Regions from separate parts of the Streptomyces sp. NPDC036815 genome, predicted to be linked through region 2. Evidence: riboswitches for the same ligand, from Rfam matches in the RefSeq annotation. Region 2 holds a riboswitch; the other holds the start of a gene.
The links. Region 2 has a riboswitch for cobalamin ahead of ACZ69I_RS03720 (ABC transporter substrate-binding protein). Riboswitches for the same ligand answer to the same signal wherever they lie in the genome.
Positions count from the first base shown of each region.

Region 1: it holds a riboswitch for cobalamin, as region 2 does, so the genes downstream of both, ACZ69I_RS10725 (CoA-acylating methylmalonate-semialdehyde dehydrogenase) here and ACZ69I_RS03720 (ABC transporter substrate-binding protein) in region 2, are expected to answer to the same signal.

Region 1 covers NZ_JBVJPW010000003.1:424,936-430,422, reverse strand. Annotated here, with positions in the region: gene ACZ69I_RS10740 (transporter substrate-binding domain-containing protein) at 1-449, opposite strand, end outside; gene pstS (phosphate ABC transporter substrate-binding protein PstS) at 724-1,878, shown strand; gene ACZ69I_RS10730 (SCO0607 family lipoprotein) at 2,012-2,347, shown strand; cobalamin riboswitch at 2,405-2,585, shown strand; gene ACZ69I_RS10725 (CoA-acylating methylmalonate-semialdehyde dehydrogenase) at 2,797-4,296, shown strand; gene ACZ69I_RS10720 (acyl-CoA dehydrogenase family protein) at 4,311-5,456, shown strand; gene ACZ69I_RS10715 (enoyl-CoA hydratase/isomerase family protein) at 5,453-5,487, shown strand, end outside.
Region 2 covers NZ_JBVJPW010000001.1:841,159-846,645, forward strand. Annotated here, with positions in the region: gene ACZ69I_RS03700 (asparaginase) at 1-920, shown strand, start outside; gene ACZ69I_RS03705 (HAD family hydrolase) at 917-2,047, opposite strand; gene ACZ69I_RS03710 (AraC family transcriptional regulator) at 2,260-3,129, shown strand; gene ACZ69I_RS03715 (VOC family protein) at 3,126-3,602, shown strand; cobalamin riboswitch at 3,621-3,805, shown strand; gene ACZ69I_RS03720 (ABC transporter substrate-binding protein) at 3,872-4,909, shown strand; gene ACZ69I_RS03725 (FecCD family ABC transporter permease) at 5,053-5,487, shown strand, end outside.

The DNA.
Region 1 (5,487 bases), on a different contig from region 2:
TCGCCGCGTACGACGCTCGCGTGCCGCAGCGTGCGGGAGAGGAACAGGTCGTAGGCGGAGCCCCGTTTCACCCCGATCCGCACCCCCGCCCGGTCGACGTCGGCCGCCGCGGTGAAGGGCGATTCCCGGGGGACGGCGTACACGCCCTCGATCACCACGTACGGGGCGGTGAAGGCGACCTCGGCCTCACGGGCCGGCTCGACGGCGAGGAAGCAGAGGTCGGCCCGGCCCTCCGCCATGGCTTCGTACGACTTGCGTGCGGCGTCGAAGCAGCGGAGTTCCACGGGGACGCCGAGGCGGGCACCGATCTCGCGCGCGATGTCGACGGTGATGCCGGAGGGAGCGGCCGAAGTGCCCTGGGCGAGGATGGGGTTGCCCAGATTGATGGACGCTCGGAGCACGCCGGTCGGGGCCAGGTCCTCGGCGACGGCAGCGGGCGTGCTCTTCATGGGGCGGAGTTTAGGACATGCTCCGGGGGACGACCGGTGAGAGGCTCTGCCCCCTCTCCGGGCCCTCGCCCCCCCCCGAACACCGTGCGTACATGCCTGCCTACCGCTCGATTCCCGTATCGCAGCACGTCGCTCGATGTTCGCCCTTGCTTCACCCGCCGCTGCCGCGGATCGGCGAACATCTGAGGTCCGGCCCGGAGTCGGTCGGAACAGACAGCCGGTCGAGACGCACGGCCGGTCGAGACCCATGTCGCGGTACCCCGAGGGGACAACGTTGCAACGCCCACGTCCAGGACGTACGTACCAAGGAGGCAGAGCGCACGCGGCGGTCTGCCTCACCGTTCTGCTCTCGCTCTCCCTCGCGGGATGCGGAGTCGCGGGCATCGGGGGTGACGACGGGGACGGCGACGAGCGGGGCGCCGCGCGTTCCTCCGCCGTCGCGGGGATCGACTGCGCCGACACCGGCAAGGTTCCGGGTACGGGGTCGAGCGCCCAGCAGAACGCCATGAAGTACTGGATCAAGCAGTACCAGCGCGCGTGCCCGGGCGTGCGGATCGCGTACAACCCGATCGGGTCGGGGGCGGGCGGCGCGCAGTTCCTGCGGGGCGCGACGGCGTTCGGCGGCTCCGACAGCGCGCTGAAGCCCGAGGAGGTCGAGCGCTCGAAGGACGTCTGCCGGGGCGGGCGCGCGATCGACCTGCCCATGGTCGGCGGGCCCATCGCGATCGGGTACGACCTGCCGGGCGTGGAGGACCTCGTCCTGGACGCCCCGACCCTCGCCGGAATCTTCGACCGGAAGATCACCTCATGGGACGATCCGGCGATCCGGCGCCTCAACCCCGACGCCGATCTGCCGTCCATGCCGGTCCGCCCCGTGCACCGGTCGGACGACTCCGGCACCACCCAGAACTTCCAGGCCTACCTCGCGGGCGCGGCGCCCGCCGCCTGGGCCCACCCGGTCGGCAAGGCCTGGCAGGGCGGGGGCGGCGCCTCCGCGAGCGGGTCCAGCGGCGTGGCATCGGAGGTGACCTCGGGGTTCGGTGCCATCGGCTACTTCGAGCTGTCCTTCGCGCGGGACCGGCGGATCAAGACCGTGAGCATCGACACGGGCGCGCCCGCCCCGGTCGCACCGACGCCGACGACGGCGTCGGCCGGAATCGCGCAGGCGCGCGTCGCGGGCAAGGGCCGGGACATGAAGCTGAAGTTCCGCTACGGCGCCGCGCATCCGGGTGCGTACCCGATCGTCCAGGTGACCTACGAGATCGTCTGCGACAAGGGAAACCACGAGGAGACGCTGCCCGCCCTCAAGTCGTTCCTGACGTACACGGCGAGTGAGGCGGGCCAGAAGGACCTGTCCGGCCTGCACTACGCGCCGCTCCCCGAATCGGTCGCCGGTCAGGTGCGCGACGTGGTCGGCACCCTGTCCTGACGTACGGGTGCGGCTTCCCGTGCGGGTGACCGAGGGGCCGCTCCTCTTTGAGTACCCGTACTCATGATCGGGAGCCACGGCTCGCGCAAGCTGGTGTGGCAACGTGCGACGAGCCGACATGAAGGAGCCGACAGTGGCCAGGAAGATCCGAGTTCGTACCGCCCCGCGAGCGATCGGCGGCCGTGTGGCGCGGGTCGCGGTGGGACTCGCGCTGGCTGGTGCGGTGGGTGGCGTGCTCTCCGCCTGTTCCACGGAGGACGCGATCTGCGGCGGCGGCGAGTATCCCGTCCTGCGGGTGGGTGGCAGCGGGTCGGCGTGCCAGCCCGACGGGGAGGAGCCGCCCAAGGGCTATGCCCGCTACCCGCAGGGGAAGGTCCCCGAGCATGTCGGGGACAAGTGGGACACGTACTGGAACGATCACACGCTCGACAAGGACGGCAGGATCGTGAAGCTGAAGGACGGCGAGTGATCGCGCGGACGCCGACTCGCCGGACGGGGTGGACTTACTAGGACGTCCAACTATATGTTCGTGACCAGAGCCCGCGGTGCAGGGAAGCCGGTGTGAATCCGGCGCGGTCCCGCCACTGTGACCGGGGAGTGCGTTCTCGCCGAGCGATACGCCACTGACGGAGCACGTCCCGTCGGGAAGGCGGGAGAACGCGCGCTGATCCGGGAGTCAGGATACCGGCCGCGGGGTGTTCCGTGTTGTCCACGAGGATGGAGCAGACACGCATGGCACCGGTCCGTGACCACGACCCAGGTGATCCGGCGAAGCGAGCGGCGACCCCTGTCGACGCCCGACTCCACGACGGCTCTTAGGCCTTCGCGTCCCACGTCAGAACCGCCCGCCCACCGCACCCGGTGGCGCCGACGGCCTGCCGTGCCATCCCCGGACTCACCTGACGAGAGCAGGCTCTCATGGTCCGTGAACTGACACATTTCATCGGCGGCAAACACGTGCGCGGGGCGTCCGGGCTCTTCGCCGACGTGTACGACCCCAACACCGGCTTTGTACAGGCACATGTGCCGCTGGCCGGGCGTGACGAGACGGTCGCGGCGATCGCCGACGCCGAGTCCGCGCAGCGTGCGTGGGGGGAGTGGAACCCGCAGCGGCGCGCCCGCGTCATGCTGCGTTTCCTCCAACTCGTCGACGAGGAGCGGGAGTCCCTGGCCCGGCTGCTCTCCAGCGAGCACGGCAAGACGGTCTCCGACGCCCACGGTGACCTGCAACGCGGCCTCGAAGTAGTCGAGTTCGCCGCGGGCATCCCGCACCTCCTCAAGGGCGAGTTCACCGACAACGCCGGTACCGGCATCGACGTGCACTCCCTGCGGGTGCCCCTCGGCGTCACCGCAGGGATCACCCCGTTCAACTTCCCCGCCATGATCCCGCTGTGGAAGGCGGCCCCCGCGCTCGCCTGCGGCAACTCCTTCGTCCTCAAGCCGTCCGAACGCGCGCCCTCCGTCCCGCTCAGGCTCGCCGAACTGTTCCTGGAGGCGGGTCTGCCGCCCGGTGTCCTGAACGTCGTCAACGGAGGCAAGGAGACCGTCGACACCCTCCTGGAGGACCCCCGGGTCCAGGCGCTCGGCTTCGTCGGGTCCACGCCGATCGCCGCGCACATCTACGCCACCGCCGCCGCGCACGGCAAACGCGCCCAGTGCTTCGGCGGCGCCAAGAACCACATGATCGTCATGCCGGACGCCGACCTCGACCAGGCCGTCGACGCCCTCGTCGGCGCCGGGTACGGCTCGGCGGGGGAGCGCTGCATGGCCATCGCGGTCGCCGTCCCCGTGGGCGAGGAGACCGCCGACGCGCTCGTCGCCCGGCTCAAGGAACGCGTCGCCGACCTGCGCATCGGCCCCTCCGACGACCCCGGGGCCGACTTCGGCCCGCTGGTGAGCCGAGACGCTCTCGACCGGGTCCGCCGTTACGTGGACATCGGCGTCAACGAAGGGGCCGAACTGATCGTGGACGGGAGGGACTTCACCCTCCCTGGCCACGAGAACGGCTTCTTCGCCGGAGCCACGCTCTTCGACCGCGTCTCGCCGCGCATGCGGATCTACCGCGAGGAGATCTTCGGCCCGGTGCTGTGCGTGGTCCGCGCGGCCGACTACGAGACCGCTCTGCGCCTGCCCACCGAACACCCCTACGGCAACGGCGTGGCCCTCTTCACCAGGGACGGCGACACCGCCCGCGACTTCACCCGCCGCGTCGGCGCCGGCATGGTCGGGATCAACGTGCCGATCCCCGTACCGGTGGCGTACCACACCTTCGGAGGCTGGAAGCGGTCCGGCTTCGGCGACCTCAACCAGCACGGCCCCGACGCCGTCCGCTTCTACACCCGTACGAAGACCGTCACCTCGCGCTGGCCCTCCGGGGCCAGGGAGGGTGCGAGCTTCACCATCCCGACGATGGGATGACGGCGATGACATCGATGGCCACCACCCTCACCAAGGACCAGCTCGCACTGGCCGAGGTCACACTCGACTTCGCCGATACGTATCTGGCGCCGCACGCCGTCGCCTGGGACCGCGACAAACACTTCCCCGTGGACGTCCTGCGCAAGGCCGCCGAACTGGGCCTCGGCGGAGTCTACGTACGCGAGGAGCACGGCGGTTCCGGGCTCGGCCGCACCGACGGAACCCTCGTGTTCGAGGCGCTGGCCACCGGCTGCCCCTCCATCGCGGGCTACCTCTCCATCCACAACATGGTCGCCTGGATGATCGACCGGTACGGCGACCAGGACCAGCGCGCCCGCTGGCTGCCGGACCTGTGCACGGCCGCGTCCCTGGGCAGCTACTGCCTCACCGAACCCGGTGCCGGATCGGACGCGGCGGCCCTGCGGACGCGGGCCGAACGCCACGGCGGGGGCTACGTCCTGACCGGCGTCAAGCAGTTCATCTCCGGAGCGGGCGCCTCGGACGTGTACGTCGTCATGGCCCGCACCGGCGAGGAGGGGCCCGGCGGCATCTCCGCGTTCGTCGTCGAACGGGACGACCCCGGCCTCTCCTTCGGCGCCGACGAACGCAAGATGGGCTGGAACGCCCAGCCGACCCGCCAGGTGCTCCTCGACGGCGTCCGCGTCCCCGCCGGCCGGCGGCTCGGCGCCGAGGGGGACGGCTTCCGCATCGCCATGTCCGGCCTCAACGGCGGACGCCTCGGCATCGCGGCCTGCTCCCTGGGCGGCGCCCAGAGCGCACTGCACCGCAGCGTGGCCTACCTCGCCGACCGCGAGGCGTTCGGCGCCTCGCTCCTGGACGCCCAGGCGCTGCGGTTCCGGCTCGCCGACATGGCCACCGAGCTGTCGGCCGCCCGCGCGCTGGTGCGTCAGGCGGCCGACGCCCTCGACAGGGACGACGCTCGGGCCCCGCAGCTCTGCGCCATGGCCAAGCGGTTCGCCACGGACACCGGCTACTCCGTGGCCGACCGGGCGCTCCAACTCCACGGCGGCTACGGCTACTTGAGCGAGTACGGCATCGAGAAGATCGTCCGTGACCTGCGGGTCCACCAGATCCTGGAAGGAACCAACGAGATCATGCGCCTGATCGTGGCCCGCGGCCTGACCGAGGCCGTCCGATGAGCGCGGCGGACGACTCCGTGCTGCTCGACTC
Region 2 (5,487 bases):
GCGGCGGCGGTCCGGCCCGGCTGTCCGGCGCCGAGGTCCTCGCGGCGACCGGCGCGCTCCCGCCGGGCGTCGAGGTGGAGGTCCACGACGTCCGCAGGCTGCCCAGTTCCTCACTGACCGTGGAGGACGTGGCCGCCCTCGCCGAGCGGGTCGAGGAGGTGACGGCCGCGGGGCACGGCGCCGTCGTGGTCCAGGGCACCGACACCCTGGAGGAGACCGCCTTCCTCCTCGACCTCACCTGTACGCCCCGCACCCCCGTCGTGGTCACCGGTGCGATGCGCCGCCCCGACCTGCCGGGCGCCGACGGCCCGGCGAACCTGGCCGCGGCGGTCGCCGTCGCCGCGGACCCGGGGTGCGCAGGGCTCGGCGTCCTCGCGGTCCTCGCCGACGAGATCCACGCGGCCCGGCACGTGCGCAAGTGCCACACCACGTCGATCGCGACCTTCGCGTCACCGGGCGCGGGCCCGCTCGGCCGGGTCGTCGAGGGCAGGCCGCACGTCCTGCTCCGCCCGGCCGGGCCCACGGTCGCCCGCCCACTGAGCCTGCGCGGCCCGGCCCGCGTCGCCCTGGTGACGCTCGCGCTCGGCGACCGCGGGGAGCTCCTTGAAGCCGTCGACGACCGCTTCGGCGGCCTGGTCGTGGCGGCCTTCGGCGCGGGCCACGTCCCCACCTGGCTCGTCGAACCGCTGACCGCGCTCGCCGCCCGCATCCCGGTGGTCCTCGCCTCCCGCACGGGCGCGGGCCCGCTGCTCAGCGAGACGTACAAGGGCCCGGGTTCCGAGTACGACATGCTCGGGCGCGGTCTGCTCTCCGCGGGTCCGCTGGACGCGCCGAAGGCCAGGCTCCTGCTGCACGCGCTCCTAGCGGACGGCGCCGGCCACGCTCAAGTGGCCGACGCCTTCCGGGCGTTGACGCCCTAGCCGATCTGGTCCGGGGTCACCGTCAGCCACCGCTTGTCGGCGGTCACCTGCTGGCCGAGCTCGCGCTGCCGGTCGGCGTTCTTCTTCTTCATCCCATTGAGCTGCTTCATGTACGCGTCCTTGCGGTTGACCCACACGCGCACACCGCCGTGGTCCACGTCGGCGGAGTGGAACAGCATCGGGCCGTCGCTCGACGGGGTGTCACCGGCGGCGAGGATCGGCTTCCGCCACTCGTCGATGTAGGTGTTGATCGCCGCGGGCTTGCCCTCGTACCAGGTCAGCGGCGCCCACAGGTGCGGCGTCAGCTCGCGCTTCGCGAGCTTCGCGCGGTCCTTCTCGCCGAAGCGGCCCTCGGCGATCTCCTTGCGGGAGCTGGTCACCGCACCGGTCCTGCGGTCCTTGAGCTGCATGGACACGCCGATGACGTTCTGCGGCTTCACGCCGTAGCCGTACTTCGGGTCCGCGAGGACCATCCGCACCAGGTCCTCACTGGCCGCGCTGACCACGTACACCTCCACGCCGTGCGCGCGCAGCGTCTTGTAGAGCTGCCGCATGCCGCGCGAGAACTGCGGCGGCTTCACCTCGGTCTTCGTGAGCTTGCCGTCCTCGTAGTACTCGGCCGGGATCGGCTTCTTGTACGCGAGGAGTTCGTCGACGTACCCCTTGAGCTCCTTCAGCGTGAAGCCGGAGAAGATCTGCGCCGCCCAGGGGTAGGAGACCTGGTCGTCCACGTCGCACAGCCGCAGGTAGTAGCTGTAGAGGCTCTCCTTGTGACCGGGCTCGTCCTTGAAGGGGATGATCTTCAGGGACGGGTCCATGGTCTTGCGGGTGAGGACGCCCTTCATCTCCAGGAACGGCAGCAGCGCCTCTTCGAGGTCGCCCCGGTACGTGGTGTTGTCCGCGTCGAAGACCGCGTACGCGCCCTTGTGGTCGTTCTTCGCGATGACCTTGCCGAGCTGCTTCGCCACGGGCTTCGGCCAGTGGGACAGCTCGCGGGCGGTGGCCGCCGAGGTGTCGGCGGCGCTCGCCTCGCCCGTCGGCCACAGCGCGCCGCCCGCGAGGACGGCGGCGGCCAGCGCGCCCGTGGTGCCGATGAGGGCCAGCTTGCTCTTTGCCCGTACTGCCATGGTGTGACGTCCCTGCCGTTCCTGAGAGCGATGCGCGGCCCCGTCCGGAGCGGCGCGCAATGCTATGGGGCCCGGCGGACATTTCCCATGATCGAAGTCACCGGCTCCGGCGGGCATGGGGGAAGTGAACACGGGTAGGGGAGGGGGACCCTCGGGTGCTCACCGCGGTGGTCGCCGCGACCCCTCGGGACCCGCCGCGCATACTGGTTCGCATGGGCTCCCGTGAGTTCGTCAGGGCCGCGCCGCGGCTCGACGGCATGGTCGTCTCCGCCGTCGGCTACCGCACCGCGGGGCAGCGCCCCGCCCTGCACCGGGGCCTGCCCTCGCCGTACCTGACGGTGATCTTCTCGCTCGACGGGCCCATCGCCACCGGCGCCACCCCCGACCGGGCCACGGGGCCGGACGCGGCACGCACCGAGATCGTCGTGGGCGGCCTGCACCGGAGCCCCGCGTACGTCGTCCAGCCCGAGCACGAGGCGGGCATCCAGCTCGCCGTGCACCCCCTCGCGGCCCGGGCACTCCTCGGCGTGCCCGCGGCCGACCTGACCGGTCAGCTCGTCGTCGACGGCGCCGACGTGTTCGGCGACCGCGCCGCCGACGTACGGGAGCGGCTGTGCGAACTGGACACCTGGGCGGACCGGTTCACCCACCTCTCCGCCTACCTGCGGCGGCGCGCGTCCGACGGCCGCGCCGCGGGGGCCGTCCGCCCCGAGGTCGCCGAGGCCTGGGCCTGGCTGGCCCGGCACCGCGGCACGGGCACCCTGGGCGGCCTGTCCCGGCACGTCGCGCTCAGCGAGCGGAGGCTGACCGCGCTGTTCCGCGCCGAGACCGGCCTCAGCCCCAAGCAGGCCGCGCGCCTCATGCGCTTCCAGCACGCCAAGGCCGCCGTGGTCCGCGCCGTCGCGGCGGGCGCCCCGCCGGACCTCGCCCGGGTCGCGGCCGACACCGGCTACTACGACCACTCGCACCTCGTCCGCGACTTCCGGCAGTACACCGGGGCGAGCCCCACCCACTGGCTGGCCGAAGAGTGCCGGAATATCCAAGCCGGGGCGCACGGCAAGGACGAAGACTCGAAGACATGAACACCACACCGCACACCACACCGAACCCGAACCCCGAGCCGGCCCCCGCCGCGGGTGAGCACCTCACCACGCCCCCTCCCGCCGTCTGGCCGGGCGTGCAGGCCCAGGACGCCCCCGCGCTGATCGACTTCCTCGTCGACACCGTCGGCTTCCTGCGCACCGCCGTCTACGAGGACGGGGGCCGCGTCGCCCACGCCCAGCTCGACTGGCCCGAGGGCGGTGGCATCATGCTCGGCTCGTACGACCCGGAGGCCGCGGCCACCTGCGGCACACCCGGCACCGGGGGCGCCTACGTCGTCACCGCCCGGGTGGACGACCTGTACCGCCGCCTCACCGGGGCGGGCGTGAAGATCACCGCCGAGATCGAGGACAAGCCGTACGGCAGCCGCGAGTTCGCCATCGAGGACCCGGAGGGAAACCGCTGGTCGTTCGGCACCTACCGCGGCGAGCCGAGGCCCGCGCCGACCACGTGAAGGCGTGTGACAGGTGCGTGATAACTTGCGCAAGCCAGTCAAACCCACACCTGGGCCAGGGAATCCGGTGCGAATCCGGAACTGACGCGCAGCGGTGAGGGGGACGGGCGGGGCCACGGCCACTGGGTGTCTCCGGACGCCCGGGAAGGCGCCCCGCCCGGTCGATCCCGAGTCCGAAGACCTGCTGGCGCCTCCGCTCGCACACCGGGCGACGGAGGTCGTGACGCAGGCCAGGCTCCGCGTATGAGCCGTGAGACTCAAGGGATCACGTGTCCTCGACAGCCCGTACATTCGCCCTCCTCTGTGCCGGTCTGCTCGCGCTCACCGCGTGCGGCGACGGCTCCGCACGGAACTCCGCGCACTCCGGGGGCGGGAGCGCCGACGGCTATCCGGTCACGGTCACCTCCTGCGGCAAGGAGGCGAAGGTGACGGCGCCGCCGCGGCGGGCCGTCTCCCTCGACCAGGGATCCACGGAGATCCTGCTCTCCCTCGGCCTCGCCGACCGGATGGTGGGCACCGGCACCTGGACCGACCCGGTCCTGAAGAACCTGGCGAAGGACAACGCGAAGGTGGAGCGCCTCGCCGACCGCTACCCGTCGCTGGAGAAGGTCCTCGCCAAGGAGCCGGACTTCGTCAGCGCCTCCTTCCTCTACACGGTCGGCAAGGGCGGCGTCGCCGACCGTACGAAGTTCGGCGAGCTCGGCGTGCCCGTCTACGTCTCGCCCACCGACTGCGCGGGCAAGGACAACGACGGCGCGGGCGACGGCAAGCGCGTGAAGACCCTCACCATGGAGAGCGTCTACGGCGAGGTGCGCGACCTCGCGAAGGTCTTCGACGTGAAGAAGCGCGGCGAGAAGCTGATCGCGGGCATGAAGGACCGCGTCACGGCGGCCACGAAGGACATCGACGCCTCCGACGCGCGCCTCATGTACTGGTTCGCCAATTCCGACGCCCCGTACATGGCGGGCTGCTGCGGCGCCCCCGGCATCATCACCCGCGAACTCGGCGCGAAGAACGTCTTCGACGACACCCGCGAGGAGTGGCCCCAGATCAACTGGGAGACCGTCGCCGACCGCGACCCCGACGTCATCGTCCTCGGCGACCTCACGCGCAAGTCGCAGTCGGCCGAGAGCGCCGCCGCGAAGATCGAGTTCCTGGAGTCCAACCCGGCGACGAAGAACCTGACCGCCGTGAAGAAGAAGCGGTACGTGCTGCTCAGCGGCCAGGCCATGAACCCCACGATCCGCACGGTCGACGGCATCGAACAGGTCGCGGCCGCGCTGCGGAAGTTCGGACTCGTCACGTGACGCGGGTGGGCGGGGTGGCGCCCGGCACGGAGGAGGTGGCGCCCGGCACGCGGGACGGGGCACGGGGCACGCAGGACGGGGCGCAGGACGGGGCACGGGGCACGGAGGAGGTGGCGCCCGGCACGCGGGACGTGGCACGGGGCATGCGGGACGTGGCACCCGGTGCCGTACACCCGCCCGCCCCGCCGCACGGCCTGCGGACAGGGCTGCGCCTGGGCCTGCTCTGGTCGCTGGGCGTCGTCGCGCTCCTCCTCTCCGTGTCCGTGGCCGTCACCATCGGCCCCGCGGACATCTCCGTGCCCGACGTGTGGTCGACCGTCGCCGCCCACCTCGGCTGGGGCGAGACCCCGCTCACCCCGATCAGGGACGGCATCGTCTGGAACCTGCGGATGCCCCGCACCCTGCTCGCCGCGGTGTGCGGCGCGGGCCTCGCGGTCTGCGGGGCGGTCATGCAGTCCCTGCTCCGCAACCCCCTCGCGGACCCCTTCGTGCTCGGGGTGTCGTCCGGGGCGTCCACGGGCGCGGTCGCGGTCGTCGTCCTCGGGGTCGGCGGGGGAGCGGTGTCGGTCTCGGCGGGC